3 regions of the Allobosea sp. AK1 genome follow, and region 1 is predicted to be linked to each of the others. Evidence: predicted binding sites of a transcription regulator. Region 1 holds the regulator's gene; each other region holds the start of a gene.

What was found. Region 1 encodes LexA, which represses DNA repair genes until DNA is damaged. Its sites were predicted from a motif close to TGTTCNNNNTGTGTTCNG; they were not measured.
Region 2: a site for LexA is predicted at 2,305-2,322, ahead of FHT98_RS00140 (ImuA family protein). Genes of this name have one in related genera too.
Region 3: a site for LexA is predicted at 6,014-6,031, ahead of FHT98_RS03975 (ATP-dependent helicase). Genes of this name have one in related genera too.

What each region holds. Positions count from the first base shown of each region.
Region 1 covers NZ_VFMG01000001.1:4,967,846-4,977,670, forward strand. Annotated here, with positions in the region: gene gltX (glutamate--tRNA ligase) at 1-694, opposite strand, end outside; gene FHT98_RS23685 (ComEC/Rec2 family competence protein) at 846-3,137, shown strand; gene lexA (transcriptional repressor LexA) at 3,131-3,838, opposite strand; gene FHT98_RS23695 (molybdopterin molybdotransferase MoeA) at 3,919-5,130, opposite strand; gene moaC (cyclic pyranopterin monophosphate synthase MoaC) at 5,130-5,612, opposite strand; gene trpC (indole-3-glycerol phosphate synthase TrpC) at 5,609-6,415, opposite strand; gene trpD (anthranilate phosphoribosyltransferase) at 6,423-7,436, opposite strand; gene FHT98_RS23715 (anthranilate synthase component II) at 7,452-8,069, opposite strand; gene FHT98_RS23720 (helicase HerA domain-containing protein) at 8,160-9,671, opposite strand; gene FHT98_RS23725 (YARHG domain-containing protein) at 9,784-9,825, opposite strand, start outside.
Region 2 covers NZ_VFMG01000001.1:26,862-36,686, forward strand. Annotated here, with positions in the region: gene FHT98_RS00130 (error-prone DNA polymerase) at 1-88, opposite strand, end outside; gene FHT98_RS00135 (Y-family DNA polymerase) at 85-1,608, opposite strand; gene FHT98_RS00140 (ImuA family protein) at 1,523-2,275, opposite strand; gene FHT98_RS00145 (hypothetical protein) at 2,886-3,500, shown strand; gene FHT98_RS00150 (pyridoxal-phosphate-dependent aminotransferase family protein) at 3,612-4,790, opposite strand; gene FHT98_RS00155 (cupin domain-containing protein) at 4,934-5,323, opposite strand; gene FHT98_RS00160 (VOC family protein) at 5,395-5,769, shown strand; gene FHT98_RS00165 (hypothetical protein) at 5,826-6,317, opposite strand; gene FHT98_RS00170 (SDR family oxidoreductase) at 6,540-7,391, opposite strand; gene FHT98_RS00175 (MOSC domain-containing protein) at 7,812-8,267, shown strand; gene FHT98_RS00180 (DUF3008 family protein) at 8,511-8,699, opposite strand; gene FHT98_RS00185 (VOC family protein) at 8,757-9,086, opposite strand; gene FHT98_RS00190 (GNAT family N-acetyltransferase) at 9,083-9,397, opposite strand; gene FHT98_RS00195 (hypothetical protein) at 9,562-9,750, opposite strand.
Region 3 covers NZ_VFMG01000001.1:749,914-759,738, reverse strand. Annotated here, with positions in the region: gene FHT98_RS04005 (50S ribosomal protein L11 methyltransferase) at 1-164, opposite strand, end outside; gene FHT98_RS04000 (GGDEF domain-containing protein) at 263-1,036, shown strand; gene FHT98_RS03995 (SDR family oxidoreductase) at 1,049-1,804, opposite strand; gene FHT98_RS03990 (winged helix-turn-helix transcriptional regulator) at 1,907-2,323, shown strand; gene FHT98_RS03985 (hypothetical protein) at 2,365-2,853, opposite strand; gene FHT98_RS03980 (TetR/AcrR family transcriptional regulator) at 2,977-3,555, opposite strand; gene FHT98_RS03975 (ATP-dependent helicase) at 3,618-5,999, opposite strand; gene FHT98_RS03970 (alpha/beta hydrolase) at 6,132-7,058, opposite strand; gene FHT98_RS03965 (acyl-CoA dehydrogenase family protein) at 7,198-8,838, shown strand; gene msrB (peptide-methionine (R)-S-oxide reductase MsrB) at 8,926-9,357, opposite strand; gene FHT98_RS03955 (BtaA family protein) at 9,598-9,825, shown strand, end outside.

The DNA.
Region 1 (9,825 bases):
GCGGGATATGCGACATGCTCGGCACGTCCCAGCCCAGCGCCTCGTAGATCTGGGTCTGGCGGGCGGCATTGGTCAGGTGGTCGTCGCCGCGGATGATATGGGTGACGCCCATGTCGTGGTCGTCGACGACGACGGCGAGCATATAGGTCGGCGTGCCGTCCGAGCGCAGCAGCACGAGGTCGTCGAGATTCTCGTTCTGCCAGACGACGCGGCCCTGGACCTCGTCATTGACCACGGTCTCGCCGGTCTGCGGCGCCTTGAGGCGGATCACCGGCTTTGCGCCTTCCGGCGCCGTCGCCGGGTCGCGGTCGCGCCAGCGCCCGTCATAGCGCAGCGGCTTGCCCTCGGCGCGTGCCTTCTCGCGCATCTCCTCGAGCTCGGCCTGGGTCGCATAGCAGTGATAGGCCTTGCCGGCGGCAAGCATCTGCTCGGCGACCTCGCGATGCCGCGCCACGCGCTGGAACTGGTAGACGGTCTGCCCGTCCCAATCGAGGCCGAGCCATTCCAGCCCGTCGAGAATCGCGGCGATCGCCGCGTCAGTCGAGCGTTCCCGGTCGGTATCCTCGATGCGCAGCAGCATCTTGCCGCCTTGCCGGCGCGAATAGAGCCAGTTGAACAGCGCGGTCCGGGCTCCGCCGATATGCAGGAAACCGGTGGGCGAGGGCGCAAAGCGCGTGACGACGGCGTTGCTCATGGGAGGAAACTCCGGCCGGGCGGCGTGGGCCGTCCGGGGCAAGACAGGGGATGGCGCAGGTTGAGACATGACAACCGGCGCGCGCCCTGTAACATGGCTTGGCCGGAAACGTTAAGCGGTCAAATCGCAGCGCCGGCAGGGGAGGCGGGCGATGCAGCCGGCGCCGCCGGGGCAGGGGCAATCGGGAAGCCGGCGCGGCGCGCGCGCCGATGCCTTGCCGGCTCGCCTCCATGTCCCGGCCTCGCTGGCAGCAGGTCTCCGCGCCCTGCTTCGGCAGCTTTGGCTTCAGCTCCGGCAAGGCTTCGCGCTGGAGGCCGAAAGACGGCGCCCCTTCCTCTGGCTGCCGATCGCGATGGGCGTCGGCATCCTGCTCTATTTCGCAGCCGATCGTGAGCCGGCACTCTGGGCGCCGCTGCTCGGCCTGACCCTGAGCGCTGCACTGGCCTTCGCCCTGCGCCTGCGCCGCTTCGCCGCGATGGCCTGCCTCGCCGCGGCCGCAGCTTTCGCCGGATTCGCCGCCGGGGTCTGGCGTACGGCCGATATTGCGGCGCCGATGCTGGAGCGGCCGCGCATCGGCAAGCTCTCCGGCTTCGTCGAGAGCGTCGAGGCCCGCGACAAGGGCGCGCGGCTCGTGCTGCTGGTGACGGAGATCGCCAATGTGCCGGCTGACCAGCGTCCGAAGCGCGTCCGCGTCAATATTCGGCAAGGCTCCGTGGCACCGGGCGACCATATCATTGCCACGGCGCGCCTGCTGCCGCCGCCCGGACCGGCGCGGGCCGGCGGCTATGATTTCGGCCGTGATGCCTTCTTCCGCGGGATCGGCGCCGTCGGCAGCATCTCCGGCAAGATCGCGCTCGCGCCCGCGCCCCATCCGATGCCGACGCGCCTTGCGATCGATGTGATGATCGACCGCGCCCGCAACGCGCTGACGAAGCGCATCGCCGAGGTCGGAGGCGGGCAGGGCGGGGCGGTCGCCGCGGCGCTCGTCACCGGCAAGCGCGGCCTGATCACCGAAGCGACGAACAACGACCTGCGCGCTGCCGGCATCTATCACATCGTCTCCATCTCGGGCCTGCACATGGTGCTCGCCGCCGGCACGATCTTCTGGCTGGTCCGGGCGCTGCTGGTCCTGTCGCAGACGGTGGCGCTGCACTGGCCGGTCAAGAAGATCGCGGCGGCAGCGGCGATGCTCGGCGCGACCGCCTATTGCATCTTTTCCGGGGGCGATGTCGCGACCGAGCGCTCGCTGATCATGACGCTGGTCATGCTCGGCGCGATCCTCGTCGATCGCGCCGCGCTCAGCATGCGCAATCTTGCGCTGGCCGCCATGATCGTGCTGCTGCGCGAGCCGGAGGCCTTGCTCGGGCCGAGCTTCCAGATGTCCTTCGGTGCGGTCGCGGCGCTGATCGCCTTCGCGGAACGCTGGGAAGGGCGAAGCCGCACCGAGCCGCCGCGCGTGTTGCCCTGGCCGCTCGGAGCCGTTTGGACGGCGGCGCTCGGCATCCTCGTCACCACCATGCTGGCCACCGCCGCGACGGCGCCCTTCGGAGCCTATCACTTCCAGACCTTCAATCCCTTCGGCCTGCTCGGCAACGCCATGGCGCTGCCCTTCGTCTCGCTCTTCGTCATGCCGGCGGCGGTGTTCGGCGTGCTCGCCTATCCGTTCGGGCTGGACTGGCCGGCCTGGGCCTTGATGGGGCTCGCCTCCGACGTCGTCCTCAAGGTGGCGCATTGGGTCGCGGCCATCGACCATTCCACCGTGACGGTGGCGGCTTTCGGCTCAGGCGTGCTCGCCTGCTTTGCGATGGCGCTGCTCTGGCTGACACTCTGGACCACGGCCTGGCGCTGGCTTGCGGCCCTGCCGCTGATCCTCGGCGTCGCGATTGCCGGCAAGCCGGAGCGGCCGGAGATCCTGATCGAGCGCGACGGCTCCGGGCTGGCGGTGCGCGGTCCCGATGGCCGCCTCGCCATCGCCGGCAAGCCCAGCCGCTTCGTCCTGCAGCAATGGCTCGCCGCCGATGGCGACAGCCGCTCGCCCGACGATCCCAGCTTGCGCGCCGGCATCGCCTGCGACCGGCTGGCATGCGTTGCGCAGACCGCCGACAAGCGCACGATCTCCTATACGCGCGAGCGACTCGCCATCATCGAGGATTGCCAGCGCGCCGACCTCGTCGTGACCGCCATCCCCTGGGGCGGCACCTGCAAGGCCAGGCTGGTCGAGCGCATGACGCTATCGCGCGACGGCGCGACCTCGCTCTACCGGACGGCGTCGGGATGGAGCAGCCATATCGCGGAGCAGTCCGGCAGCGAGCGGCCTTGGAGCCGCCGGCGCGAGCGGCGCCTGACGGAGCCAGGCACGCGTCCCACCAATCAGTCGGTCACCGCACAGCCCGCACCGGCCGCCGACAACGAAGCCGAGGCCGACACCGAACGCCTTCAGTAGCGCCGCATCAGATTGACCAGCCGGCCCTGGATCTTGACCCGGTCAGGGCCGAGCACACGGGTCTCGTAGGCCGGGTTCGCCGCTTCGAGCGCGATCGAGGAGCCGCGCTTGCGCAGGCGCTTCAGCGTCGCTTCCTCGTCATCGATCAACGCCACGACGATGTCGCCGGTATTGGCCGTGTCCTGCCTGCGGATGACGACGGTGTCGCCGTCGAGAATGCCGGCCTCGACCATCGAATCGCCGCGCACTTCCAGCGCGTAATGCTCGCCGGAGCCGAGCATGTCCGGCGGCAGCGAGACGGTGTGGCTGCGGCTCTGGATCGCCGAGATCGGCGTGCCCGCCGCGATGCGGCCCATCACCGGGATGGCGATGGAATGCCGGCTGTCGTCCTCGGCAGGGCGCGGCTTGGCCATGCTGGGCTGTGAGCCCAGGCCGCCCTGGACGATGGCCGGGCTGAAGCGCGGACGCGCCTGAGGCGCGCCGAGCCCGTCCGGCATCTTGATGACTTCGAGCGCACGCGCCCGGTTCGGCAGGCGGCGGATGAAGCCGCGCTCCTCCAGGGCCATGATCAGGCGGTGAATGCCGGATTTCGAGCGCAGGTCGAGCGCATCCTTCATCTCGTCGAAGGAGGGCGGCACGCCACTCTCGCGCAAGCGTTCCTGGATGAAGCGCAGGAGTTCATGTTGCTTGCGTGTCAGCATGGTCGCCGCCAGCCCCTCAATGCGCAGATTCGAAACAAAGCACGAACACCATACGCGTTCTGCTTGTGTTCCGCAAGCCGCTACCGCAAGGGCAGGATCCGGCAGGCCTCGCCTTTCTTCGCGGGAGCGGCATGGGCCGGGCGGATCGTCAGGGCCTGCGCCCGTGCCAACGTACCGAGCATCGAGGAATCCTGCCGGTCGAACGGCGTTGCCACCCAGCCTTCCGGCGTCAGCGTGAGCTCCGAGCGCAGGTAATCCTCGCGCTCGTCATTGCCGGGCATGTCGCGGCCGAGCAAGGCAGGGATGCTGCGGTCGCGGTCGGCGTCCGCGATGCCGAGCAGCGCCTCGATCAAGGGCAGCACGAAGAGATGGCCGCAGACGATCGAGGAGACCGGATTGCCCGGCAGCCCGACCACGACCATCCGGCCGAGCCGCCCGGTCATCATCGGCTTGCCTGGCCGCATCGCGATCTTCCAGAAGCCGAGCGCCATACCCGCTCGCGTCAGCGCTTCCTGCACGAGATCATGCGCGCCGACCGAGGCCCCGCCGAGCGTGATCAGCACATCGGCATCGGCGTCGCTCGCCCTTGCGATCTTGCTGGCGAGGTCGGCATGGTCGTCGCGGGCGATGCCGAGATCGATGACGGTGCCGCCGGCCTTCTCGACCAGCGCGGCGAGCGAGAACGAGTTCGAGGCGACGATCTGGTCGCGGCCCACAGGTTCGCCCGGCGCCACCAGTTCGTCTCCGGTGGCGAGAATCGCCACCCGAGGCTTCCGCCGGACAGGCAAAGTCGGATGCCCCATCGCAGCGGCAAGGCCGAGCGCGGCACTGTCGAGCACGCGCCCGGCTTGCAGCAGCACGTCGCCTTCGTGGAAATCGAGCCCCGCAGCGCGCAGGAACTTGCCCTTCGCCGGCGGCACGCGGACCTGGATCACCGGGCCGCCGACGCCGTCGGCATCCTCCTGCATCAGGACGGTGTCGGCACCTTCAGGCATCGGCGCGCCGGTAAAGATGCGGACGGCCTGTCCCGGCCCGACCGATCCATCGAAGGCCCGGCCGGCAGCGGATTCGCCGATGACAGTGAGCGAAACGCCTTCCGCCATCTCGTCGCCGCGCACGGCATAGCCGTCCATGGCGGAATTGGCGAAAGGCGGCTGCGTCCTGAGTGCCTTGACCTCGCTGGCCAGCACCCGCCAGGCGCATTGTGCCAGCGGCAGGGTTTCCGCCCCGGTCGGCCCCGGAATGCTGTCGAGCAGCGCCTTGCGCGCGACGGGGACCGGAGTGAGCGCCATCAGCTAGCTTTCGCCTCGTAATCACCGGACTGGCCGCCGGATTTGTGCAGCAGGCGGATGTTCTCGATCCGCATCGCCCGGTCGACGGCCTTGACCATGTCGTAGACCGTCAGACAGGCGACGGAGACGGCGGTCAGCGCCTCCATCTCGACGCCGGTCTGGCCCTTCATCTTCACCTCGGCCCGTACGCGTACGCCCGGCAAGGCCTCGTCGATATCGAGATCGACGGCGATCTTGCTGAGCAGCAACGGGTGACAGAGCGGGATCAGTTCATGCGTGCGCTTCGCCGCCATGATGCCGGCGAGGCGCGCGGTGCCGAGCACATCGCCCTTCTTGGCGTTGCCGTCGCGGACGATCGCGATCGTTTCCGGCGCCATCACGACTTGGCCCTCGGCGATCGCCATGCGGGTCGTCTCGGCCTTGCCGCCGACATCGACCATATGCGCCTGGCCTTGCGCGTCGAGATGGCTGAGCCGGCTCACGCCGCGACGGCCTTGCCGGTCAGCAGCGCCTGCGTCGCGGCGGTGACGTCGGCCTGCCGCATCAGGCTCTCGCCGACGAGGAAGCTGTTGACGCCGATCGGATTGAGCCGGGCGATGTCGTCATGCGTGAAGATACCGCTCTCGCTGATGACGATCCGGTCAACCGGCACGCGCGGTGCCAGCCGCTCGGTGACCGCAAGATCGACATTGAAGCTGCGCAGGTCGCGGTTGTTGATGCCGAGCATCCGGCTTTCGAGCTTCAGCGCCCGGTCGAGCTCGGCATCGTCATGGACCTCGACGAGGACGTCCATGCCGAGCTCGCGCGCGGTCTCGTTCAACGCTTTGGCGGTGGCATCGTCGACGCCGGCCATGATGATCAGGATGCAGTCGGCGCCCCAGCTGCGGGCCTCGTAGACCTGGTAGGGCTCGTAGAGGAAATCCTTGCGCAGTGCCGGCAGGCCGGCAGCCTCCCGCGCTTCGGTGAGGAATTCCGGCCGCCCCTGGAAGGACGGCGCGTCGGTCAGGACGGAGAGGCAGGCCGCGCCGCCGGCCGCATAGGCGCGGGCGAGCGAAGGCGGGTCGAAATCGGCGCGGATCAGGCCCTTGGAGGGGCTCGCCTTCTTGATCTCGGCGATCAGAGCGGGCGTGCCTTGTGCGAGCTTGCCGGCCAGCGCATCGGCAAAGCCGCGCGGCTTGGAGGCTGCATGCGCGCGGCGCTCGATCTCGGCCTGCGGGACCGCGGCCTTGGCTGCCGCGATCTCCTGGCGCTTATAGGCTTCGATCTTCGCGAGGATATCGGTCATGCCGGCCTCACGCGTTCGAGGCTTTGACGAGCGCGGCGAGCGTCGCCTTGGCCTTGCCGGAATCGAGCGCGGCCGTCGCCTGGGCGAAGCCGTCCTTCAAATCCCGGGCCTTGCCGGCGACGAGCAGTGCCGCAGCCGCATTGAAGGCAGCGATGTCGCGGAAGCCGGTCTTTTCGCCGGCGAGCACGGCGTTGAGCGCCGCCGCGTTCTCCTCCGGCGTGCCGCCGCGCAGTACTTCCGGCTTGGCGGGCTCAAGGCCGACATCGGCGGGGCTGATCGAGAAGCTTTCGATCTTGCCGTTCTCCAGCGAGACGACGCGGGTCGGGCCGGTGGTGGTGATCTCGTCGAGCCCATCCGAGCCGTGCACGGCCCAGACGCGGGTCGAGCCGAAGGAGGCGAGCACCTTGACCATCGGCTCCAGCCAGGTCTCGGAGAAGGCACCGATGAGCTGGCGTTTGGCGCCGGCCGGGTTGGAAAGCGGGCCGAGCAGGTTGAAGATCGTGCGCGTGCCGAGCTCGGTGCGTACCGGCGCGACATGGCGCATCGAGGCGTGATGCGTCGGCGCGAACATGAAGCCGACGCCGGCCTCGCGGATGCAACGCTCGGTCGCGGCCGGATCAAGCCCGACCTTGACGCCGAGCGCGGTCAGCACGTCGGCGGCCCCGGAGCGCGAGGAGGCCGCGCGGTTGCCGTGCTTGGCGACCGGCACGCCGCAGGCCGCGGTGATGATCGAGGCCAGCGTCGAGACATTGTAGGAGCCGGAGGAATCGCCGCCGGTGCCGACGATGTCGATCGCCTCAGGCGGGGCCTTGACGGTGAGCATCTTACCGCGCATCGCGCTGGCGGCGCCGGCGATCTCGTCGATCGTCTCGCCGCGAACGCGCAGCGCCATCAGGAAGGCGGCCGATTGCGCGTTGGTGACCCCGCCCGAGAGGATGGTGTCGAAGGCGTCGCGCGCTTCCTCGCGCGAGAGCGTCGCGCCGGTCGCCACCTTGGCGATGAAGGGTTTGAAATCGTCCATGGGAACTCTGCGGAATCAGGCTGAAGGGGTCAGGGCGGAGGCTTCGCGTTCGCTCTGCCACCGCTCCGCGAGGTCGAGGAAATTCCGCAGGATCGTCGCGCCATGCTCGGAAGCGATGCTCTCCGGATGGAACTGGACGCCGTGGACCGGCAGCTCCCGGTGCGAGAGCGCCATGATCAGGCCGTCATCGCTCTCCGCCTCGATCTCGAAGACATCGGGGCAGGAGGCTCGCTCGACCACGAGCGAGTGATAGCGCGTCGCCTGCAGCGGTCCGTTGATGCCGCGGAACAGCCCGCGCGCCCGGTGGCGGATCGGCGAGACCTTGCCGTGCATCGGTAGCGGCGCACGCACCACCTCGCCGCCGAAGGCCTGGCCCATCGCCTGCAGGCCGAGGCAGACGCCGAAGATCGGCTTCTTGCCCGCGCCTTCGCGGATCAGGTTCAGGCAGATTCCGGCTTCATTGGGCGTACAGGGGCCGGGCGAGAGCACGATCGCATCGTGGTCGCCGGCAAGCGCCTCGTCGACGGTGAGCGCATCGTTACGCCAGACATCGACCTCGGCGCCGAGCCCACCGATGAGGTGGACCAGGTTCCAGGTGAAGCTGTCGTAGTTGTCGATCAACAGAACGCGCATGGCCGGACCCGTGAATACGGCTTGAGGTCATGCACGTTCGGGGGCGGGGTGGTCAAGTTTCGCGCGGCCGAATGACCGGGCGATTCCTCCTTACCCCCGCGCGCTGCGCGGCATGCCCGCCGTGCGCGGCTGCGCCAGTCCCGGCGCGGTCTCGACGCCGAGCGTCGGCAGGGCCAGCGTGCGCTGCCCTCTGAAATCGACATGGCAGACGATCAGCCCGCGCTCCTCGATATAGCTGAGCACGCGGCGCGCGCGGCTCGGCGAGGCGCTGCCATAGATCTCCGCGAGCTCGGCATCGCTGGGGCAGGGCCGGCCCTCGATGGCGGTACGGGCGATGAAGAGGAAGAGCCCCTGCAGGTCTTCCGGCAACGTGCCGGACGCTGCCACAGCCGCCTGCCAGCCATCGCTCGTCGCGACGCTGTCGCTGACGCCGGCCCGCGCCACGGCGAGCCTGCGGCGGAACTCCTCGAGGCTGAGTTGCGTGCGGCCGAGCCGGCGCATCCGGCAGCGCACGGTGAAATCCTGGTAGAGCACCGCGACCTGGCGCGAGCGCGCCTCGGGATCGGCCATCAGCTCACGCAGGATCTCGACCATGATCGCCTCGCGCTCGGCCGGCTCCAGCTCGATCTCCGGTTCCGGCTCCGCCTGCGGGGCAGGGCGATAGTTCTCGATCCGGCGCAGCACCTCGGTCGGATCGGGCTTGGGACGCGGCGCCGGGCGCACCGGACGGGCCATCGGCAGCGGCTCGTCCTCGCCGCGCGTGAAAATCAGCTTGCCGGCATCCTCCGGCGCCTGCTCCGGCAGCGGCATCAGGCCCGGCGCGCCACCGCGATCGACCGAGGAGACCGCGCCGATCCGGATCGGCAGCGGGCGCTTCGACAGGGCGGGGCCGAGCGCGACGAACTGGCCGCGTTCGAGATCGCGGAACATCTCGGCCTGACGGCGGTCCATGCCGAGGAGGTCGGCGGCGCGGGCCATGTCGATGTCGAGGAAGGTGCGCCCCATCAGGAAGTTCGAGGCTTCCGCCGCGACGTTCTTGGCAAGCTTGGCGAGGCGCTGCGTCGCGATGACGCCGGCAAGGCCGCGCTTGCGGCCGCGGCACATCAGGTTGGTCATGGCGCCTAATGAGAGCCGGCGCGCCTCGTCGGAGGCCTCGCCCGCCATCACCGGCGCGAAGAGCTGCGCTTCGTCGACCACGATCAGCATCGGGAACCAGAGCGAGCGGTCGACATCGAAGAGCCCGCCGAGGAAGGCGGCGGTGGCGCGCAACTGCTCGTCGGCTTCGAGGTTTTCGAGATTGAGCACCACCGAGACGCGGTGCTGGCGCACGCGCAAGGCAACGCGCTGCAATTCGGCCTCGCCGCATTCGGCATCGACCACGACATGGCCGAACTGGTCGGCGAGCGAGACGAAATCGCCCTCGGGGTCGATGATCGCCTGCTGCACCAAAGGCGCGCTCTGCTCCAGCAGGCGGCGCAGGAGATGCGACTTGCCCGAGCCGGAATTGCCCTGCACCAGCAGGCGCGTCGCCAGCAATTCGGCGAGATCGATCAGACCGGGCTCGCCGGTCCTTGTCGTTCCCATCTCGATTGCGGTGGTCATGCGGGCGGTGAGTCGTCGTGTTGGATCGGGCGCGGAGATGCGGCCGGCGCTTCTAGCACGGCCTTTCCTTCGCTGGACGCAGGGCTGCCCTGCCTTCCACAGGCAATCGGCTTCAGCGCGGGCAGCGCAGGGCGCGTTCCTGCCGGACGATGTC
Region 2 (9,825 bases), 4.9 Mb from region 1:
CCTGCGCGAACAGCTCATCGGCCGAGGAGGCGCCGCGCAGGAAGCTGAAATGGCTGGTGATCTGAAGCTCTGCATACCGGGCGCTCATCCGAACACGCCATGCAGGAACCAGCGATGCGACCCCGTGGCGACGTCTTCGCCGTCGCCTGCGCGATAGAGCCAGTAGCGCTCGCCGGCGTCATCCTCGACCCGGAAGTAGTCGCGCACGGCGACCATCTCGGCCTCGCGCTTCCACCACTCACCGAACACGCGCTCTGGCCCATCTGCGCGCCGGACCCGGCGGCGGATTCCGCGCCAGCTGAACCAGGCCGGTGGATGGTCCGGCACCAGCGCCATGGTCTCGACCGGTTCCGGTCTCGGTAGCAGCCTGGCAGGGCGCGGCCAGTGGCCTGGCCAGATCGCTCCGGTCTCCTCAGTCAGCGCCGCGACACGGCAAACAGAACGCTCGGGTACATCGCTGGCAACCGGTGCCATCCGGTAGACCGCCCGCTCACCAACTCGGTTGGCGAGGATGTCGATGAGGCCGGACACGTCCGCGCTGGACTCCTCAACCAGGGAGTTGAGCGCCTGCTTTCGTTCGAGGGGCTCAGCCAAGGTCGCCGCTAACGTCATGATCTCTATGCCGAAGCCAGGCTCGATCGCCTCGATCTTCTCGCAGAGGAGCCGGGTCAGTCGTTTCACGTCGCAGACAGGCTTGGCGAGCCCAACCCGGACTGTCTGAAGTCCGCGATCGACGCGATGACAGACGAGATCGAGGCGCCGAGCGCCGAGACCGCGCGCCTCGAGGCGATCGCAGAGCTGGGCGACCGATTTGCCAATGTAGCGAGCGATTGTCTCCGGCGCGCCGATCGGCTCGGCGAAGGCGCGGCGAACTTCAATGAGATCAGGCGGGCGGATAGCGATGATGGGCTCGGCGATCTCCCCGAGTGCCTGGGCCAATCGGCGGGCGATCTCCGGCCCAAAGCGCAGCGTGAGCGGCGAGCGCGGTTGGGCGATGATGTCACCGGCAGTCTCGAAGCCTAGAACGCGCAGGTCGTTCGATATCTTGGCGCGCAGTCGCAAGCATTCTAGAGGCAGCGGCAATAGCGGCTGCGCTTCATGCCCGATCGGTGTCACGATCGTTGCCCGAGAAGTGTATCGAGCGAGCGCATGGGCCGTCCCCCAGCTGTCAGCGATCGCAGCCCTGGCCTCGACGCCCGACATCGCCAAGCGTCCAACGATGGCGTCCAGCATGTCGGCTTCTCCGCCATGCAGGTGTTCTGCACCCGTCGTGTCGATGACGATACCATCGGGAGGGTCCGGCGCGACGATCGGGGCGACGCGCTGATGCAGCCAGATTGCCAGCCGCTCAAGCTCCTGTGCCTCCGCGGCGGGATTCGCTTCCTCGACCAGCAGGCCAGGCACGAGCGCCTGCGCTTTCGTGGCCGGCATGCCGACGCGAAGCCCGGCTGTCAGTGCAGCGGCATTCGCCGCCTGCACTACCCTCCTGCTGCCGTCGCGAGCGATGAGGACGAGCGGGACCTCAGGCGGAGGTGCCGCGCCGCCAGCCATCCGCCGAAACCGATCGATCGACCAGTTCGGGAGGAAGACCGAGACGACCCGTGTCATCGCATGCCTCCAACTCAAAATCCGCGCTTTCGCCTGCCCGGGCCCTAATCAATTCAACAAGCCAGCGTGACCGCCCTACCCCCGGCACTGGCAGCGCTGTCGATGGAAGCATCGAAACCCGCCATCGGGTCATCGCCGCCGTGGGCTGACCAAAATCAGAGGCGTCGACCTCGCGTCGCCATCGTCGCAGCGCGATGCCGATAGCACCTGTCCCCTCCGCGGCGAGCTGAAGGCGACGCGACGCTGTCATGGACAAGCGGGCTACCTCGCCGACGACGGAGCCCAGCCCTCCATGGCGCAAGCCCTCTTCCATGCAGGCGAGCACGGTCTTGTCATCGCCGGCCTCGACATAGATCACGCGGTCAGGGATCAACCCCGCCTGCGCCATCGCCGGCGCGAACAGATCGGCTCGGGTGAGGCACCAGAGCACCTTGCCGCGACTCCTCGCGGCAACCCCGGCGCTGAACAATGCCGCCGCTGCACCGTCAATCGCGCCGTTGCCGCCGCCCGCGACCTCATGCAGTGCTCCTAGCGCGAGGCCTCCACCAGGCAAGCGTGAGTCGACCGTCGCGATACCGAACGGCAGCACCGTCCGGCCGCGGGCGCCTCGGCCCTCGATCCGCTCGATCTGGTCGCGGAGCGACTGAAATAACGGCTGTGGCCGCAACGGACTTTACCTGCTAGAACGACACTTGATGTTCTTCTTATGTTCTCAGCGAGAGGCTGAGAGTCAAGCTCGGTGTTTGACGGGAACACAGCGACGCGACGGGAGGTTGCCGAGAAGCAGCCTCTACATCCGAGCAGGAGAACAAAATGTCCGAGGATCCAACCGAAATCGTCCAGCAGTCATACGAGGTGGTCGCTTGGCGAGGGCTGGCGCTAGCCCTTCTGGCGTAGATCCTGGTTCCAGCGCCGGAGAACGAGGAGGAGTGCTCCCAGTTCATTCACACCGTTCTGGCAGATATTCTCGATCAGACAGTCAACAGCGAGGCAATGCCAGCCGAACTCGAGCGAGGCGCGTTGCGGGCCGAACTGGGGGGTGTGAACGAGCGCCTTCGCGAGGAACTCGCTGAAGCGCGGCTCGATCGGCAGAAGCTCCGAAATAAATGGCTGAAATCGGGAGCCAGCTGATCGCCCACCGAGTATCGGCCACCTTCAGGACGCCTACGCAATAGGGAGCAACCGTAAATGCCGCACGACAAGGAGCGTAGAAGCTGGGAACACGCGATCGATCCGTGCGATTAGTCCCAGACCCGCAAACCTGAACAGAGCATTATGTGAAGCGCACCTCAACGCAGCTCGCTGAGTGGCCTCTTGCATCAACGGCCACCCTTGGATCGTCGATCCGCGCCAAGGGAATCGAGCGCGAAATCAGGCGGCGGCTTCCTTGGTTGACGCGGAAGCACCTCACGGTCGAAACCGGCAAAGTGATCCTTCATATGCCGGATGCCGAAGCTGCTGAGTTTGACGCGCTATCTGCGATCGTAGCGGACATGATGGCCGAGGTTGCCGAGTTGCCAATTCTGCCAAGTGAGGCCGAGGACATTCTCTCCATCTCATCTCGCGAGCGCCACAAGTGGCTCGACGACGGCCGGCTCCAGAGCGCGGGGACAAAGACGGTCAAGCTGCGCGGCCGGGCCAAGGCCGTCACTTTTCACGTGTTCACTCCAAGTTTCATCGAGCATGTCCTCGATAGCGGCCTGCCGGAAATCTGGCGGGAAGAGGATGACGCGACGACAGCAGAGAACCGGCGGCGGGCAGCAGGGAAAGCGGCTCTGACGCGTGCGGAAAAGCGCTCGGCCAAATCCCGTAAGGCAACGCCCGATCCAGACGAACAGAAAACCGGCCTCGACGGCTGGGAAGAGTTCGAGGCTGAAGGTCTGCTTCGGTGAGGTATGCCGCCCGGAGGGACGGGAGGAAAGCTATTCAGCTATCGCCTGCACCTGTCGGCATGAGCGACCCTGTCTGTTCAAGGCCTCCATGCGGCATAATCGCAGTCTCTTTCACGCGGCGGCGGCTAGGCTGGCGATTGCGGCTGCCACACCACCCGAGCCGTGCGGGATTTCTTTGGCCTGAAGCGCCATCTCAACGGCTCCGAGCGCTCCAATAAGCGCCGCAGCGTTGAAATGGCCCATGTGGGCGATCCGGAAGGCCTTGCCGTGATAATCTCCAATCCCGAGGCCGAGCGTCACGCCACAGACGTCGCGCGCGAAGGCGGTGATGACGCTTACGTCGACGTTGGGCGTTAACACCGCCGTCACCGACGGCGCTCGCTCGGATCCCTCGGTCACTCCGAAGGTGAGAGCCTGACCACTCGACCAGAGTTCGACGGCAGCATGTGTCGCCCTGGCAAGGGCGGCGTGGCGGCGCCAGATCGCCTCCAGCCCCTCCTCGAAGATCATGTCGAGCGCAGCACGTTGTCCGAAGAGGAGATGCTCAGGCGCAGTGCCGCAATGCTTCATGTAGGCCAGCACGTTCATCCGGCCACTCCAATCCCAATATCCCGTGCGCAGGTCGGCGCGCCTATGGGCGGCAAGAGCTCTCTCGTTGGCCGCGACGAACGCGAGGCCTGGCGAAGACATGAGCCCCTTCTGCGAGGCTGAGACGCCAACGTCGATGCGCCAGGCATCCATCTCGAATTCCATGCACCCGAGGGAGGCAATGGCATCGACCATGAACAGAGCGGGGTGACCAGCGGAGTCGATGGCCCTGCGAATGGCCGGGATATCGTTGACGATTCCTGCTGCGGTATCGATCTGGACGACCATCACGGCTTTGATCTTGTGCTGCGTGTCAGAACGCAGCCGGGCCTCGACCGCGGCTGGATCGACGGCCCGGCGCCAGCTGCCGGGCAGCATCTCGACATCGACGCCCATAAAGCGGGCCATCTCGCCCCAGCCGATGGCGAAGCGGCCGCTTTCCAGCACCAGAACCCTGTCGCCTCGCGACAGAACATTGGTGAAAGCCGCTTCCCAGCCGCCATGGCCGTTGGCGGCGTAGACGAAGGTTTCGCCGTCAGTCCGGAAGACGCGCTTGAGATCGGAGAGAACCGTTTCGGTCAGGCTCACGATACTGTCGGAACTGAGTTCCTCAGCCGGCCGCATCATCGCCTGGAGCACGCGATCGGGAATATTAGTGGGGCCTGGCATCGCGAGCAGCGGCCGACCATTCGCCAGGGACATGCCGAATCCTCAGGGCAGTAAAATCACCACAGCAGAGATCCGCCAAGTGCGTTTCCTGGGCAAGTGCGTGCGCGCATTGCTCGACATCTCGCTCTGCATGACGCGTGTGCCGACTCGCCCGTCCAGTGGTGTCCAAAATCTCTCTATGGTGGTGCGTCCGGGCTGTACCTCCGTTTCACCTCTTCGCTGTCGTCGTAGCTTGCTTCGAAAACCGGCGAAGCGAGAGTGGCGCGAACTTTCAGTGTCCCGGCTCCGCTATTCGTGAATCCATGACGGCTGCCAGCGGGCACGATGACCGACTGGTTGGGCAGCACCGACATCACCTCGTCCTCGATGCGAATCTCGGCCTGCCCCTCAACGACCTCAAGGATTTCCTCGACGGTATGCGCGTGCATTGGCGCGCCAAGGCCTGGTTGGCAAAGCTGCTCGAAGATGCAGAGTTGGTGCGATCCGACCACCGCTGAAATTCGCATCGAGGTAAGCACGCCCTCTCGCCATTTTTCGAGCTCAGAGTTCGGCTGAATCACGCGCATGCGTTCGTTCCTTCCAACGTGTCGCCCGCGCCATGCTGCAAATACCTCGCGCAGGATTTTTGGAGACAAGTATGTTCACGCACATCATGATTGGCAGCAACGACCTGGAGCGATCCAAGGGCTTTTACGACGCCACATTCGTCGCGTTGGGAGGCCAGCGCGGTGAGGTCGATGCCAGAGGCAGGCTGATCTACACTCACAGCGGCGGCAGGCTTATGATCACGACGCCAATCGACGGAAATCCGGCCACATTCGCAAACGGGGGCACGATTGGTATCGCTGCGGCTAGCAAAGAACATGTCCAGGCTTGGCACGACGCTGGAAAGGCGCATGGCGGAAAGTCGATCGAGACCTCGCCGAGCGAGCGTCCCAATGGTGCCTTCGTCGCATACCTTCGCGACCCTGATGGGAACAAGCTGACGGCGCGCTCCCAACCGACAAAATAAGTGCGGCAGTTGCGCTAAATGATGTCCGTGATCGCTTAGAGCTTGTTGTTGAGATTTCAGGAAACGACCTTCGAGAAATCGGATTCAGGAGGATTGTCGCTCGCCTTGAGCGGCATTGCTGCATCCAATATCCGTATCGCTAGCGCGACATCCGATTCCTCAACTCGGACAGAGACCACGGACCGACCCCGGGCGTGTTCTTTAGCGTGATGTTCGGCGTCGCTCGCCGGTACGCCGGCGTCGACGAGTGCCCCGAGAACGCCCCCTGCCAACGCGCCAGTCACCGCACCGGAGAGGAACCAGCCTGTCGCAATGATCGGCCCAACGCCCGGAATCGTAAGCGCGCCCAACCCAAGAGCTAGCCCCGTCGCGGCGCCTGCCGCTCCGCCGATGCCAGCGACTGCAGTCGTATTGTCGTCGCCGCCAGCCTGCTGCCCGAGGAGGCCGATCCTCTCCGGCTGGATGCCAGCCTCGGCCAAGCGGACCGCGACATTTCGAGCATCTTCAAACGTCTGGTAGGTTCGGGTAATCGTTCGGACTTGAAGCATTCTGGTCTCCCTATTGCGAAAAGGGCGAGCCCGACAGGAACCGCCCACTCAATTCTCACTGCGACGGTGATTAGTGCTGGCGCCCTGCAACCTGCTCCGACGCGCTCGCGATCATTGGCAAAGTTGCTCGATCCGCCACGCTCGCAGCTATGCGATCCGCTGCCGATGGCAGCCTTCGCCTCTTGGGTAGGACTGAGTCGCCGATCAGCATTCGACCGCTACTCAGCCGTTCACAACCGTGCCGCCGTTCGGGTGCAGCACCTGGCCGGACATGTAGCTGGAATCCTCACACGCCAGAAACAGAAAGCTGGGCGCGACCTCATTCGGCTGCCCGGGCCGCTTCATGGGCGTGCTTTCACCAAAGTGTTTGAGCTTCTCCGGGCTTGCTCCGCCCATAGGGTTGAGAGGCGTCCAGATCGGCCCTGGCGCCACCGCATTTACACGAATCCCCTTCTCGATCAGATTTTCGGAAAGGGCCCGCGTGAATGCGGTGATCGCGCCTTTTGTCGAGCTGTAATCGAGCAACTCGCTGGAACCCTGGTAGCTTGTGACGGACGTGCAGTTGACAATAACGGCGCCACTTTGGAGGTGCGGCCGCGCGGCTTGCGTCATGAAAAACATGCCGAAGATGTTTGTCTGGAACGTTCGGCGAAGCTGCTCCTCGGTAATATCCGTGATGTCCTTATCCGGATGCTGCTCGCCCGCATTGTTCACCAGAATATCGATCTTCCCGAACTCTTCGACGGTCCGGGCGACCGCGTCGGTGCAAAATGCCTTGTCGCCGACATCTCCCGGGATAGCGATCGCGCGGCGCCCTTCGCGCTCGACGATGCCAACGGTCACTTTGGCATCATCATGCTCACTCAGATAGACAATGGCGATATTGGCACCTTCGCGGGCATAAAGCGCAGCGACAGCGCGACCAATGCCGCTATCCGCCCCGGTGATCAGCGCCACCATCCCCTTGAGGCGATCGCTCCCGGGATAGCGCGGCTCCCATTCTGGCTTCGGCGTTAATGCGGACTCGTGGCCTGGCAGACCATCTTCATGAATCATGGGCTCTGTGGCGGACATGGAAAATTCCTGAGGTGAGGCTGCGGCACGCATGTGCCCTTAGCAAATCTGCCCCCAGCGCTTAGTCATCGAACCGCCTTAGCTATGACTGGTTCCCAAACTCAAAGCAGGTCGATGGCGGCTTCAGAGCACGACCCGTTTGTTGAGAACCTATCCGTCGGAAGCGCGTTTCGAACATGCCGGCGGAACGCTGGTGGTGCCATTCGGAGATGTTCACAATGATCAGGTTGATATTGGCCGGCGCGGCGGGATGGATGCTCGCGACCCGACCTCAGTTGCGGGAGCGAGTACTCGACTTTGCCCGAGATATCGTTCAGCGGTTCTCACCGCGCTAGGACTGCCCGCGTCGAAACCATGCCTCTCAACCCATCATCCTCACTCGCGCAGCTTCTGAACGCCCCTGTCAGGACCGGACAAGTTGTGTGGCTTGGCATCCGGCCTGGCCGCCGCGAAGCGCTCATCGAACTTCAGAGCGCGGATTTCGATATTACGAGCGGTGTTATAGGCGACCGCTACACGCGGGCGCGGGGGGCTCGACAGGTCACTTTGATCCAGGCCGAGCATCTCGGGACGATCGCCAGCCATCTTGGCCGCTCACAAGTTCTGCTGGGCGATCTGCGCCGCAATGTTGTTACTCGAGGCATCAATCTAGTCGCGCTGAAAGACAAGCGCTTCAGGATTGGCTCCGCCGTCTTGCAAACCACCGGAGAATGCCATCCGTGTTCGCGAATGGAGGAGATCCTCGGCGTTGGCGGTTACAACGCGGTTCGCGGGCTCGGCGGCATCACTGCCCGCATCATCGATAGCGGTACGGTCAAGCTCGGGGGTGAAGTTGTCGTCGACCTCGCGGACGGAGTTGCAGGCGGATCTGCCTAGGTCCACCGTCCAAAGAGGTTGTTGGACCCGGACTGCTCTGTTGCTAGCTCGCACACGGCAGTTTGCCGCGGTGCCGCTCACCTCCCAGGCTTTGGGAAAGCGCGACTCACCAAACGCGAACCCGCAAAGCCAATCGCCACAGCTGCTCGGCGGCTTTCGAAATTCCAATGCGAGTGGCACGAAACGCGCTGTTATGGCGACTCTCCTGCTTGCGGAAGCCGGTCGAGCCTCCGTCCGGTGGTGTCAGTGCTTGGAGGCGTGCTCCGGCTTTCCCTTGCGCTTGGTCGAAGCCATCTTCTCCAGCTCGGTCTCGCTCATCGATTTCTCCATCGATTTCGAGGCGCCCTTGAGTTCGCTCTTCTTCATGTCGCCGCGCTTGGCCGCCAAGGCGGCGCCCGCGGCCTTTTGCTGTGCGGCTGATTTTGCAGGCATGGTCTCCTCCTTCACTGGGATGAACGGGTGACGGCCTCGATCTTGTTGCCGTCAGGATCAACACGAATGCTCCGAAATAATGGGCGTCGTATTCAGGACGCAGGCCAGGCGGGCCGGCGTCGCGGCCGCCATGGGCAAGGACTGTGCGGTGGAACGTCTCGACGAGATCGCGCTGCCCGACCGCGAATGCGACATGCATGCCGTTTCCGCGCGTTGCCGACCGACCGTCGAGCGGCGTCTCGACGCTGACAGGATGCTCGCCACGCCGTAATCGGCCGAGTGCTCGTCGCTCTGCAGCAGCCGCGGGCCAATGCAACCGAGAACGCTGTCGTAGAAGGCGCGAGCACGGGCGATGTCATTGGTGCCGACTGAGACGTGGTCGATCATCGCCTCACTCCGTCGTGGGCTGCCAGGACGTCATGAAAGTCAGAATGGCGATGGACCCAGTCGGCGACGAAGCTGCAGGCCGGCACGATGCGCTGCCCGCGCTCGCGCGCCAGGCGGAAGACTCCGTCGATGAGGCGCTCGCCGATGCCGCGTCGGCGAAAGGCCGCTGGTACCTCTGTGTGGGAGATGACGAGGTAATCGTCGAGCTTGCGATAGACGGCAAAGGCTTCGCCGCCCGGAAAGCTCATGACGAAACGGTTGGCAGCCGGACGGTCGACGACCCCCCATTCCGATTGGTCAAGCGCCTGCATGACGTGTCCTATCTCGATAGAGCTGATAGCGAATCGAACACGGCGGCCGGTAGCAGGTTCCCGTTTGCCGAATCGAATTGCGCGAGGTCGAGTAGATCGCGCAGGCGAAGGATCTCGAAACGACAGTGGCGCGCCGCCGCTGCCTGTTCCAAAAGTTTCGGCTCTCATTCGCCGACACCCGCCGCGGGCTTGTCGTCCGGCTTTACCCGCGGCTTGTCGGCGTCTCCGGTGTCCTTCTCGGGATCGGGATCAATTGAGACCTTGGTGGTGGAGTCCTTGCCCGGATCGCCTTGGATCGATTTGACGCGTTGCTGCTCTTCAGGGCTGAGCTTGTTGCCATCGCCGTCACGCATGGGTGCCTCGCATCTGGAATGGCCCCCGGAGGTGAACGGGCTTCCGTCCCAGCGGTTCCGGTCTCACTCGCTGCT
Region 3 (9,825 bases), 4.2 Mb from region 1:
ATCGAGAGCGTGGTGATGCCGTCCTCGACCTCGAAGGCCGAGATCGCCGTCTCGGTGGGGTCGAAGATCTCGCCGAGCAATTCGGTGAGGGCCCGGGCCTGTTCGCCCGAGGTGGAGAGTTCGAGGACGGTCGCGACCGTCGCTGGCAGGAGGCCTTCGCGCATGGCGCGGGCTTAGCAGGCGCATCCGCCGCTGTCATCGGAAATGGCCGGGGGCGGCGTAGCTAAACCCGGCGTTCAGCATTCCCTGCTACCCGCAGGCCATGACGGCCTCGACGCGCGCGATCATTCTGAAGGCAAGCCTTGCGACAGCGCTGTCGATCGCGGCTTCGCTCGGCCTGGCGCTGACCGTCGTGCCGATGCTCGGCGGGGTCGTGGACGGCACCGCCTGGCTGATGTGCATTCTCTGTCCGCTATTGATCGCCTGGCCGGCCAGCGCCTGGCAATTCCGGCAGGCACAGCGCCTGAAGGACGCCCATGGCGAGATCGCGCGGCTGCACGGCGCGTTGTCGGCGGCGCATGAGGCCTTGCTGGAAAGGGCGCGCCGCGATGGCCTGACCGGGCTCCTGAACCGTGAAAGTTTCCTCAGCGATCTGGGGCAGGCGATGACGGCGGATAGCAAGGGGACGCTGCTCTTCATCGACGCCGATCACTTCAAGCAGGTCAATGACCGCTTCGGCCATCCAGTCGGCGACGATGCCTTGCGAAGACTGGCGCAGGCGATTGCGGGCGCGGTGGGCGCGAGCGGCTTCTCAGGGCGGCTCGGCGGCGAGGAGTTTGCGGTCTATCTCCCGCGCGCCGTCCTGACGGAGGCGGAGACCGTTGCGAAGCAGGTTCTCGATGCGGTTCGGCGCCTCCGGATCGAGGCACCGGGCGGCGAGCCGGTCAGCCTGACCGTGAGCATCGGTGCCGCCGGCTGGGCCGGCGGCACGACAATCGAGCACTTGATCGCCGAGGCCGATGCGCAGCTCTACCGCGCAAAGATGCAGGGCCGGAATCGAGCCGCCTGCGCGTTGAACATGGCTGCGGTGGCCTGAGGAGCGCCCGCCTCAGGCGTGCTGCGCGTTCAGCGCCGCGAAGACCTGGCTGAAGCTGCCGGTCGCCTCGGCGAAGCGCAGCGTCTTGCAGCGCTCGACGATGACCTCGCCGGCCTCCGGCTGCGTTTCGAGGATCGTCATCACCTCGCTGGTGAAATCGGCGAGCGGCATCGCGGCCGGATCGACCGCCTGATGCGGGCCGAGCAGTTCGGTCTGCACGTAAGGCGGGGCGATCTCGATGACCTCGACCGATGTGTCCTTGAGCTGCTCGCGCAGGCCGATCGACCAGGAATGGATCGCGGCCTTGGTCGCGCTGTAGGTCGGGGTCGCGGCCAGCGGCACGAAGGCGAGGCCGGACGAGACGGTCAGGACCGTGGCGCGCGGCTGCTTCAGGAAATGCGGCAGCAGCGCCGTGGTCAGGCGGATCGGACCGAGCAGATTGGTCGCGATCGTCTCCTCGGCGATGGCGAGATTGTCGGCAGCCGGCACGTTTTCCGGCTTCATGATGCCGGCATTATTGATGACGGCGTTCAGACTCGGGAAGCGCTTGATGGCCTGTCGGGCGAAGGCCGCGATATCGGCCTCGTCCTGGATGTCGAGCAGCATCGATTCCATGCCGGGATTGGCAGCGGTAACCGCATCGAGCACGGCTTCGCGGCGCCCGGCGATGACGACCTTGTTGCCCTTGGCGTGCAGCGCCTCGGCGAGCGCGCGGCCGATGCCCGAGCCGCCGCCGGTGATGAGGATGGTGTTTCCGGAAATCTTCATGGCAAAGCCTTCTCGTGGTTGCGTGAAACGAGATGGCGCCGATACTCTTCATTGGAAAGAAGGCGCTTGAAAGTGCCATACGCACCAAAAGGAGAGTGTAAGATGCAGGCGATCCGGACCGCGATGGCGGCGATGCATCAGCGCAGCGAGGCGATCCCTCCGGTCAGCCCGGCGGTGGAATCGCTGGTGCGGCAGGTCATCGCGCAGGTCGCCGACAAATGGACGATGCTGGTGCTGGAGGCGCTTGAGGAGCATGGCACGCTGCGCTTCACCGAGGTCGGCCGGATCGTCGGCGGCATTAGCCAGAAGATGCTGACCAAGACATTGCGCGAGATGGAGCGCGATGGGCTGGTCGTTCGCACCGTCCACCCGGTGATCCCGCCGCATGTCGATTACACGCTGACGGAACTCGGGCGCGAGCTCAGCGCCGCCTTTTGCGGGGTCTGGACCTGGGCCGAGACCTATTACGCCGAGGTTTCGGCAGCGCGAAAAGCCTTCCGCGAGCGGGAGGAGGCTTAAGCGCCGGCGTGGCCGGCGTCGCTCCTCCATGGTTTCGCGAGTCAGGCTGAGGCCGCCCCGCCTGTCCTGCGCAGGTAGACGATCTGGGCGCCGATCCCGATGACGAGTGCGGCCAGAATGCCCGCCTGCACCCCGAGCAGGAGCGGGGATTTCAGGTCGGTGACGAAGGGATGGCCATCCGGGACGCGGCGCAGGATCTCGGTGGCCGTCGGCAGCATGAGCAGGAAGGCCGTCACGCTCAGGACGATCGTCTCGACATAGGCGACGGCGCGCGCGGGGAGCGGGGTCCGGCCGATGGTGTAGCCGATGCCGAGCAGCAGGAGCGTCAGCGCGCCGATGACGTGACCGGCAGGCATATGCGTGACGAAGAAGACCGTAGCGGCGCCGATCAGCATCGAGATGAGGTAGACGATGCCCGCAGTCGAGCGCGGCACGATCCGGCCATGGACCGCGAACATATAGGCTGCTGCGGGGATGGCCGGCAGGCTGCCCAGCGTATGGACCCAGCCGAGCGGGGTGATGCCAAACATGAGAATGTCCTTTTGTCGAAGGTTGCGCCTGTCGCCGAGCGCGAGGGCGTCTGGGATGCAGGAATGTCTATCTACTAATAGGTAGGTTTTTGTGGCGCGTTTCATTCTTCGGGGCGGTGAGGTTCAGTGCTGTGCCATCAGACGCTCCAGCAGCGGGCGGGTGATGACACCGAAAATCGCCGGGTCGCCATAGGCGCGGGCTGAAAGCATCGCGCCGTGGACCCCTGCCATGAAAGCTTCCGCTTCGACCCTGGCCGTCCCGGTGAAACGCAGGTCGCCCTGTGCGGCGCCACGTTCGAGGACCGAGGCCAGCCAGGCGGAGAGGGCTCGGAAATGGGTGCGGACTTCCAGAGTGACGTCCTGCGGAAGGACAGGGATCTGGCTGGCGAGAAGCGCGCAAAGGCAGAACGGAGCGCTCGAATCGGCGATGCAGGCCTCCCAGTAGCCGATATAGGCCTGCAGTTGCCGAGCCGGATCGGGAACCTGCTGCTCCAGAGCGGCGATGCCGGCCTCGGCCTCCTCCCGGTATCGGGCGACGAGCGTGCGGACGAGATCGGACTTGCTGGGGAAATGGTGGTGGATGCTCGCATTGCGAATGCCGACCACCTTCGCGATGTCGGCATAGCTGAAGCCGTTATACCCACCCTGGATCAGGAGGGAGCGGGCGCAGCGCAGGATTTCGTCGGATGTCGAGCCGGTCATGATCCATATCTACCTACTAGTAAGTAGGCAATCAAGCCGGGTCACGGCTTCGTGCAGATGGCTCAGCCCGCCTTCTGCACGAACGAGTCCAGCACCATCTTCCGCCCGGCCTTGTCGAAATCGACGGTCAGCTTGTTGCCGTCGACGCTGGCGACCGAGCCGGGGCCGAACTTGACGTGGAAGACACGGGCGCCGGTGCCGTAAGCGGATTCGCCGGATGATTTCGCCGTCAGCTCGCCCTCGATCATGAGCGGGCCGCGCTGGCGTGAGGAACTGCCGAAACCGCCCTGGCCGAAGCCGCGGCCGCTTTCCGAGAAGCCGCTGCCGCCGCCGCTGTTCTTCGCCCGGTTCTCCTGCGCACGCTGCCAGCCGGGCGTGTTGTAGCTGGAACCGAAGCTCTCCATCCGGTCGAAGCGCGAGGCACCGTAGCCGCCTTGCGAGTAGCTGCTCGCTGCCTGCTCGACCTCGACATGTTCCTCCGGCAGTTCGTCGATGAAGCGGGAGGGCAGGCTGGTCTGCCAGAGGCCGTGGATGCGCCGGTTCGAGGCGAAATAGAGCTTCAGCTTCTTGCGGGCGCGGGTGAGGCCGACATGGGCGAGGCGGCGCTCCTCCTCCAGACCGGCGCGACCGCTCTCGTCGAGCGCGCGCTGGTTCGGGAACAGGCCTTCCTCCCAGCCGGGCAGGAAGACCGTGTCGAATTCCAGCCCCTTGGCGGCGTGCAGCGTCATGATCGAGGCGCGGGCCTCGGCCTCGCCATCGGCGACATCCATCACCAGCGAGACGTGTTCGAGGAAGGACGGCAGGTCGGGAAACTCGTCGAGCGAGCGGACGAGTTCCTTGAGGTTTTCCAGGCGCCCGGCCGCATCGGCCGAGCGGTCCTTCTTCCACATCTCGGTATAGCCGCTCTCTTCCAGAACCAGCTCGGCGAGCTCGCCCTGCGGCATATGCTCGGCGCGGGTCGACCAGCGGCCGAAGGCATCGACCAGCTCGCGCAGCGCGGTACGGGCCTTGGGCTTCAACTCGTCGCTCTCGACCGCGGCGCGGGCCGACTGCATCAGCGAGAAGCCGGTGGCGCGGGCATGGTTGTGCAGGAGCTGGACCGTCGCGTCGCCGAGGCCGCGCTTGGGTACGTTGACGATGCGCTCGAAGGCGAGGTCGTCGGTGGCTGAGACGACGCAGCGCAGATAGGCGAGCGCATCGCGGATTTCGGCGCGCTCGTAAAAGCGCGGGCCGCCGATGACGCGATAGGGCACGCCGGCCTGGACGAAGCGCTCCTCGATTTCGCGCATCTGCGCGGAGATGCGCACGAGCACCGCGACCTGGCCGAGATCCTGGCCCTTCGCCTGCATCGCCTCGATCTCGTCGGAGATCAGGCGGGCTTCCTCCTGGCTGTCCCAGGCGCCGGTGATGGTGACCTTCTCGCCGAGCGCGTCCTCTGTGCGCAAAGTCTTGCCGAGGCGGCCCTCGTTGCGGGCGATCAGCTTCGAGGCGGTGGCGAGGATATGGCCGGTCGAGCGGTAGTTGCGCTCCAGCCGGATCACCGTCGCGCCCGGAAAATCGTGTTCGAAGCGCAGGATGTTGTCGACCTCGGCGCCGCGCCAGCCATAGATCGACTGGTCGTCGTCGCCGACGCAGCAGATGTTGCGGCGGCCCTGGGCGAGAAGTCTCAGCCAGAGATACTGCGCCGTGTTGGTGTCCTGGTACTCGTCGACGAGGATGTAGCGGAAGCGGTCGTGATAGGTCTGGAGCACGTCCGGATAGGCGCGGAACAGCGTCAGGCAATGCAGCAGGAGATCGCCGAAATCGACGGCGTTCAGCGCGATCAAGCGTTCCTGATAGGCGGCATAGAGCTTGCCGCCCTTGCCATGAGCGAACACGGCGGCCTCTCCGGCGGGCACGTCCTTGGGGCTGAGGCCGCGGTTCTTCCAGCTATCGATGAAGCCGGCCAGCATGCGGCCGGGCCAGCGCTTCTCGTCGATGTTCTCGGCCTGGATCACCTGCTTCATCAGGCGGATCTGGTCGTCTGTGTCGAGGATGGTGAAATCGCTGCGCAGGTCGAGCAGTTCGGCATGGCGGCGCAGGAGCTTGGCCGAGATCGAGTGGAAGGTGCCGAGCCATGGCATGCCCTCGGCGACCGGGCCGACGAGATGGGCGACGCGCTCCTTCATCTCGCGCGCCGCCTTGTTGGTGAAGGTCACGGCGAGGATCTGCGAGGGATAGGCGCGGCTGGTCGAAATCAGGTGGCCGATGCGGGTGGTGAGCACGCGGGTCTTGCCGGTGCCGGCGCCGGCAAGGACCAGTACGGGACCGTCCGTCGCCTCGACCGCCTGGCGCTGCTCCGGGTTCAACCCCGCCAGATAGCCGGCCGCAGGCTGCGCGGCAGCGCGCGCGGCGAGGCCGCCGGGGCGAGGCGGGGGAGCGGAAAAAGGATCGGTCTCGGACAAGGGTGCGCGGTGCTCGTGCGTGATTCGTTCTCCGGCGAATATAGGGCGTCGATGTCAGGATTGCGCCCTGCCGGAGCGATCATTTTATACTCCGCTCCACAGGGAGGTGGCAGCATCCCCCCGCCTGTCGGCTCAGCGCGCCGGCAGCAGGTATTTCAGGCCCTGCGTGAAGCCGCGCGGCGCGACGCTGAGGTGATCCTCCTCGTCGAGGACGACGGACTTCAGATTCAAGCTCGGATATTTCCGGCCGCGCAATGCGGCTTCGAGAGCCCGGTTGTCGGCGACCATATCGACCGTCTGGTTGTAGCGCCGGTCGCCTTTGCGTTGCGCCTCATAGGCGCCGACATAGAGATAGACCTTGGCCGGCAGGTCCTTGCTCCGGGCGGCGTAGCGCGCTTCCAGCTCCAAAGCGTGGCGCTTGTCGTACCAGAGCGAGGGGCTGCCGAGGATATAGCCGCTGAACATGCCGGGCTCGGTGAACAGGATCTGCGTGCCCAGTAGGGAGCCGTAGGAATGGCCGAGAAAGAGCGCCCTGGCGGGATCGGTTCGATAGCGGGCGGCGATGAACGGCTTCACCTGATCACGCAGATAGGTCTGATAGGCCGTCCCCTGGCCGTGAACCGCCCCGGCAGGTGCTGTGCGCGGCCCGTTCGGTGTCGGCGTGTAGTCGCGCCGGCGGCTGACAGCGCCATCCTCGCCCTTGGCATAGGACAGCCCGACCAGGATGAATTCCTCCACCTTGGGTCCTTCGAGGTTCAGGCGGCGGCTGATCTGGCGGAGGATCGGGAAGGCATAGTCGGCGTCGGTGACGTAGAGCACCGGATAACGCCGCTGCGGCTCCTTCGCATAGGAGGGCGGCAAGGCGACGAAAACCTGATAGCCGCGGCGCGAGACCGGATCGGGCACGTCCCAGACCTCGCTGTCGGCAATTTCGTAGGGGCGGCCGTCACCTGCCTGAACCTTCAGCGCCGGTTGGGCCTGGGCGTGCACGGGAGTGACGGAGGCACTGAGGCCGGCGATGAGGGCAATCAGCAGGGTATTCGAAAGGCGTCGCTGCACGTGAGATCTCCGTCGTCACGCACCGGTCGCAGCGCGCGGGGCGAGGTGAGGGAGGAACTCGGGCAGCAATCGGGCGGATTCGCAATCGGCGGATGCCGGCATAGTCTGGTGGTTAACGACGCGGATCGGAGGGAAGGCCATGGCGCAGATGCCGCACGCCGATCAGGTGACCAATCAGGTGCCGGTGCTGGCTGATTACGACGCCTTCGGCGCCGATCCGGTGCTGCCGGGGATCGTTTCTGCTTTCGGGGCGGACTGGGCGCGCGAGCGGCTGCACGAAGCCGGGCGGACGGTCGGCTCCGCCAGAGTGCAGGAGCTGGCCTGGCTCGCCAATCGCTACACGCCCGAATTGAAGGCGTTCGACCGCTTCGGCAACCGCATCGACGAGATCGGCTTTCATCCGGCCTGGCACGAGTTGATGGGGCTCGCCATCGGGCAGGAGACGCATGCGCTCGCCTGGAACCGTCCCGAGCCCGGCGCGCAGGTGGCACGCGCCGCCCTGCAATATCTCTGGTACGGCGCGGAAAGCGGCATCTGCTGCCCGATCAGCATGACCTATGCCGCCGTGCCGGTGCTGAAGCAGGACGCGGCTTTGTGGGAGCGATGGGGCTCGCTCGTCACTTCCGGTCGCTACGATCCGCGACAAGGGCCGGCGCATCTCAAGACGGGCGCGACTGTCGGCACGGCGATGACGGAAACGCAAGGCGGCTCGGATCTGCGCCAGACCCAGACCGTGGCCGAGGATAATCGCGACGGGACGTGGTCGCTGCATGGCAGGAAGTGGTTCTTCTCGGTGCCGCATTCCGACGTGTTCCTGACGCTGGCGCGGACTCCGGAGGGCATCTCCTGCTTCGTCGTACCGGGCTGGCTGCCGGACGGTTCACGCAACGGCGTCGCGATCCAGCGGCTCAAGGACAAGGTCGGCAACCGCTCGAATGCCTCTTCGGAGGTCGAGTTCAGGGGAGCTATCGGCCATCTCATCGGCGAGCTGGGCAGGGGCATCCGCACCGGTCTTTCGATGAACCATAATTCGCGGCTCGATATCGCGGCTGCGTCGTCCGGGCTGATGCGGATGGCGGTCTCGCTCGCGGCGCATCACGCCCAGCATCGCCGCGCCTTCCAGAAGGCGCTGATCGACCAGCCGATCATGCAGAACGTGCTCGCCGACATCGCCATCGAGGCAGAAGCCGCGGCCTGGCTCGCCTTCCGGCTGTTCGCGGCGCTCGACCGGCAGGAGGCGTCTGAGAGCGAACGCCTGTTGGCGCGGGTTGGCGCGCCGATCGCGAAATACTGGATCACGAGGCGCGCGCCCGCCGTCGTCACCGAGGCGCTGGAATGCCATGGCGGCAACGGCTTCATCGAGGAAAACCCCATGGCCCGGCTCTATCGGGAGGCGCCGCTCAACGCGATCTGGGAGGGCTCGGGCAATGTCATCTGCCTCGACGTGCTGCGCTCGCTGGCGCGGGAGGAGGGGGCGGTCGATGTGCTGCGGGCGGAGATGATGGTGGCTGCCGGGGCGGACCGGCGTTTTGACGCAGCGCTGAAGCGGCTGGAGGGCGAGTTGCCGGAGATGATGCGCAGCGAGGGGCAGGCGCGGCGATTGACGGAGAAGCTGGCGCTGCTGCTGCAAGGTTCCCTGCTGCTGCGTTTCGCGCCGGCGGAGGTGGCGGATGCTTTCATCGCGACGCGATTGGGCGGCGGCTGGTTGGGCCAGTTCGGCGATCTGCCGCCGGCTGTGGACGCGGCGGCGCTGGCGCGACGAGCCGTGCCGACTGCCTGAAACGTCATGCCCGGGCTTGCCCCGGGCATCTCTTCATCGCTTTTCTGTTACGAGATGCTCGGGTCAAGCCCGAGCATGACGGCGTTGTCAGGCTGCTTCCGGCTCAAAATCCATCGCCACGCCGTTGATGCAGTAGCGTAGGCCGGTAGGCGGTGGGCCGTCGGGGAAGACGTGGCCGAGATGGCCGCCGCAATTCGCGCAATGCACCTCGACGCGGACCATGCCGAACTTGCGGTCCTCGCTGGTCTCGACGGCCCCTTCCAGCGGCTGGTCGAAGCTCGGCCAGCCGGTGCCGCTCTCGAATTTCTTGCCCGAGCGGAACAGCTTCTGGCCACAACCGGCGCAGGAGAAGGTGCCGGCGCGCTTCTCGTAATTGAGCGCGCAGGAGCCGGCCCGCTCCGTGCCATGGCCGCGCAGGACCTGATACTGCTCCGGCGTCAGCCGCTCGCGCCACTCGGTGTCCGTGAGCTGGAAGGGGAAACTCTCGTCCTGCTTCTTCGGTTCGCCGAACATGCTCATCAGACCCATTGCGATCTCCTTGTCAGCGGGGCGGCGCCTCATCGGCTTTCGTGCCCCAATATGGCGCTTCGCATCCGAGATTTCAGCCCTGTCGAGTCCAGGCAGCCTCACGATGCCGTGGCAGCGGAGCGCAAGACGTCACCTGACCGTCACGCGACTCCTCTAGCAGCCCGGCCACCCGCAAAGGGAGGAAAACCGGTGACGCAACAGGCGACCCAAACGGCCCGCGCAGCCCGCCGCATGACCAGCTCGGGGCTGGGACAGGCCGTCCGACGCAGCAAGACGCTGTCCAAGGCCGGCCTACTGGAATGGCTGTTCGCCCGCGCCTTTTCCGGCCTGGTCTATCCGCAGATCTGGGAGGACCCCGTCGTCGACATGGCGGCACTCGGGCTCAAGGCCGACGACCATGTCGTGGCGATCGCGTCCGGCTCCTGCAACATCCTCTCCTATCTGACGGCGGCGCCTATC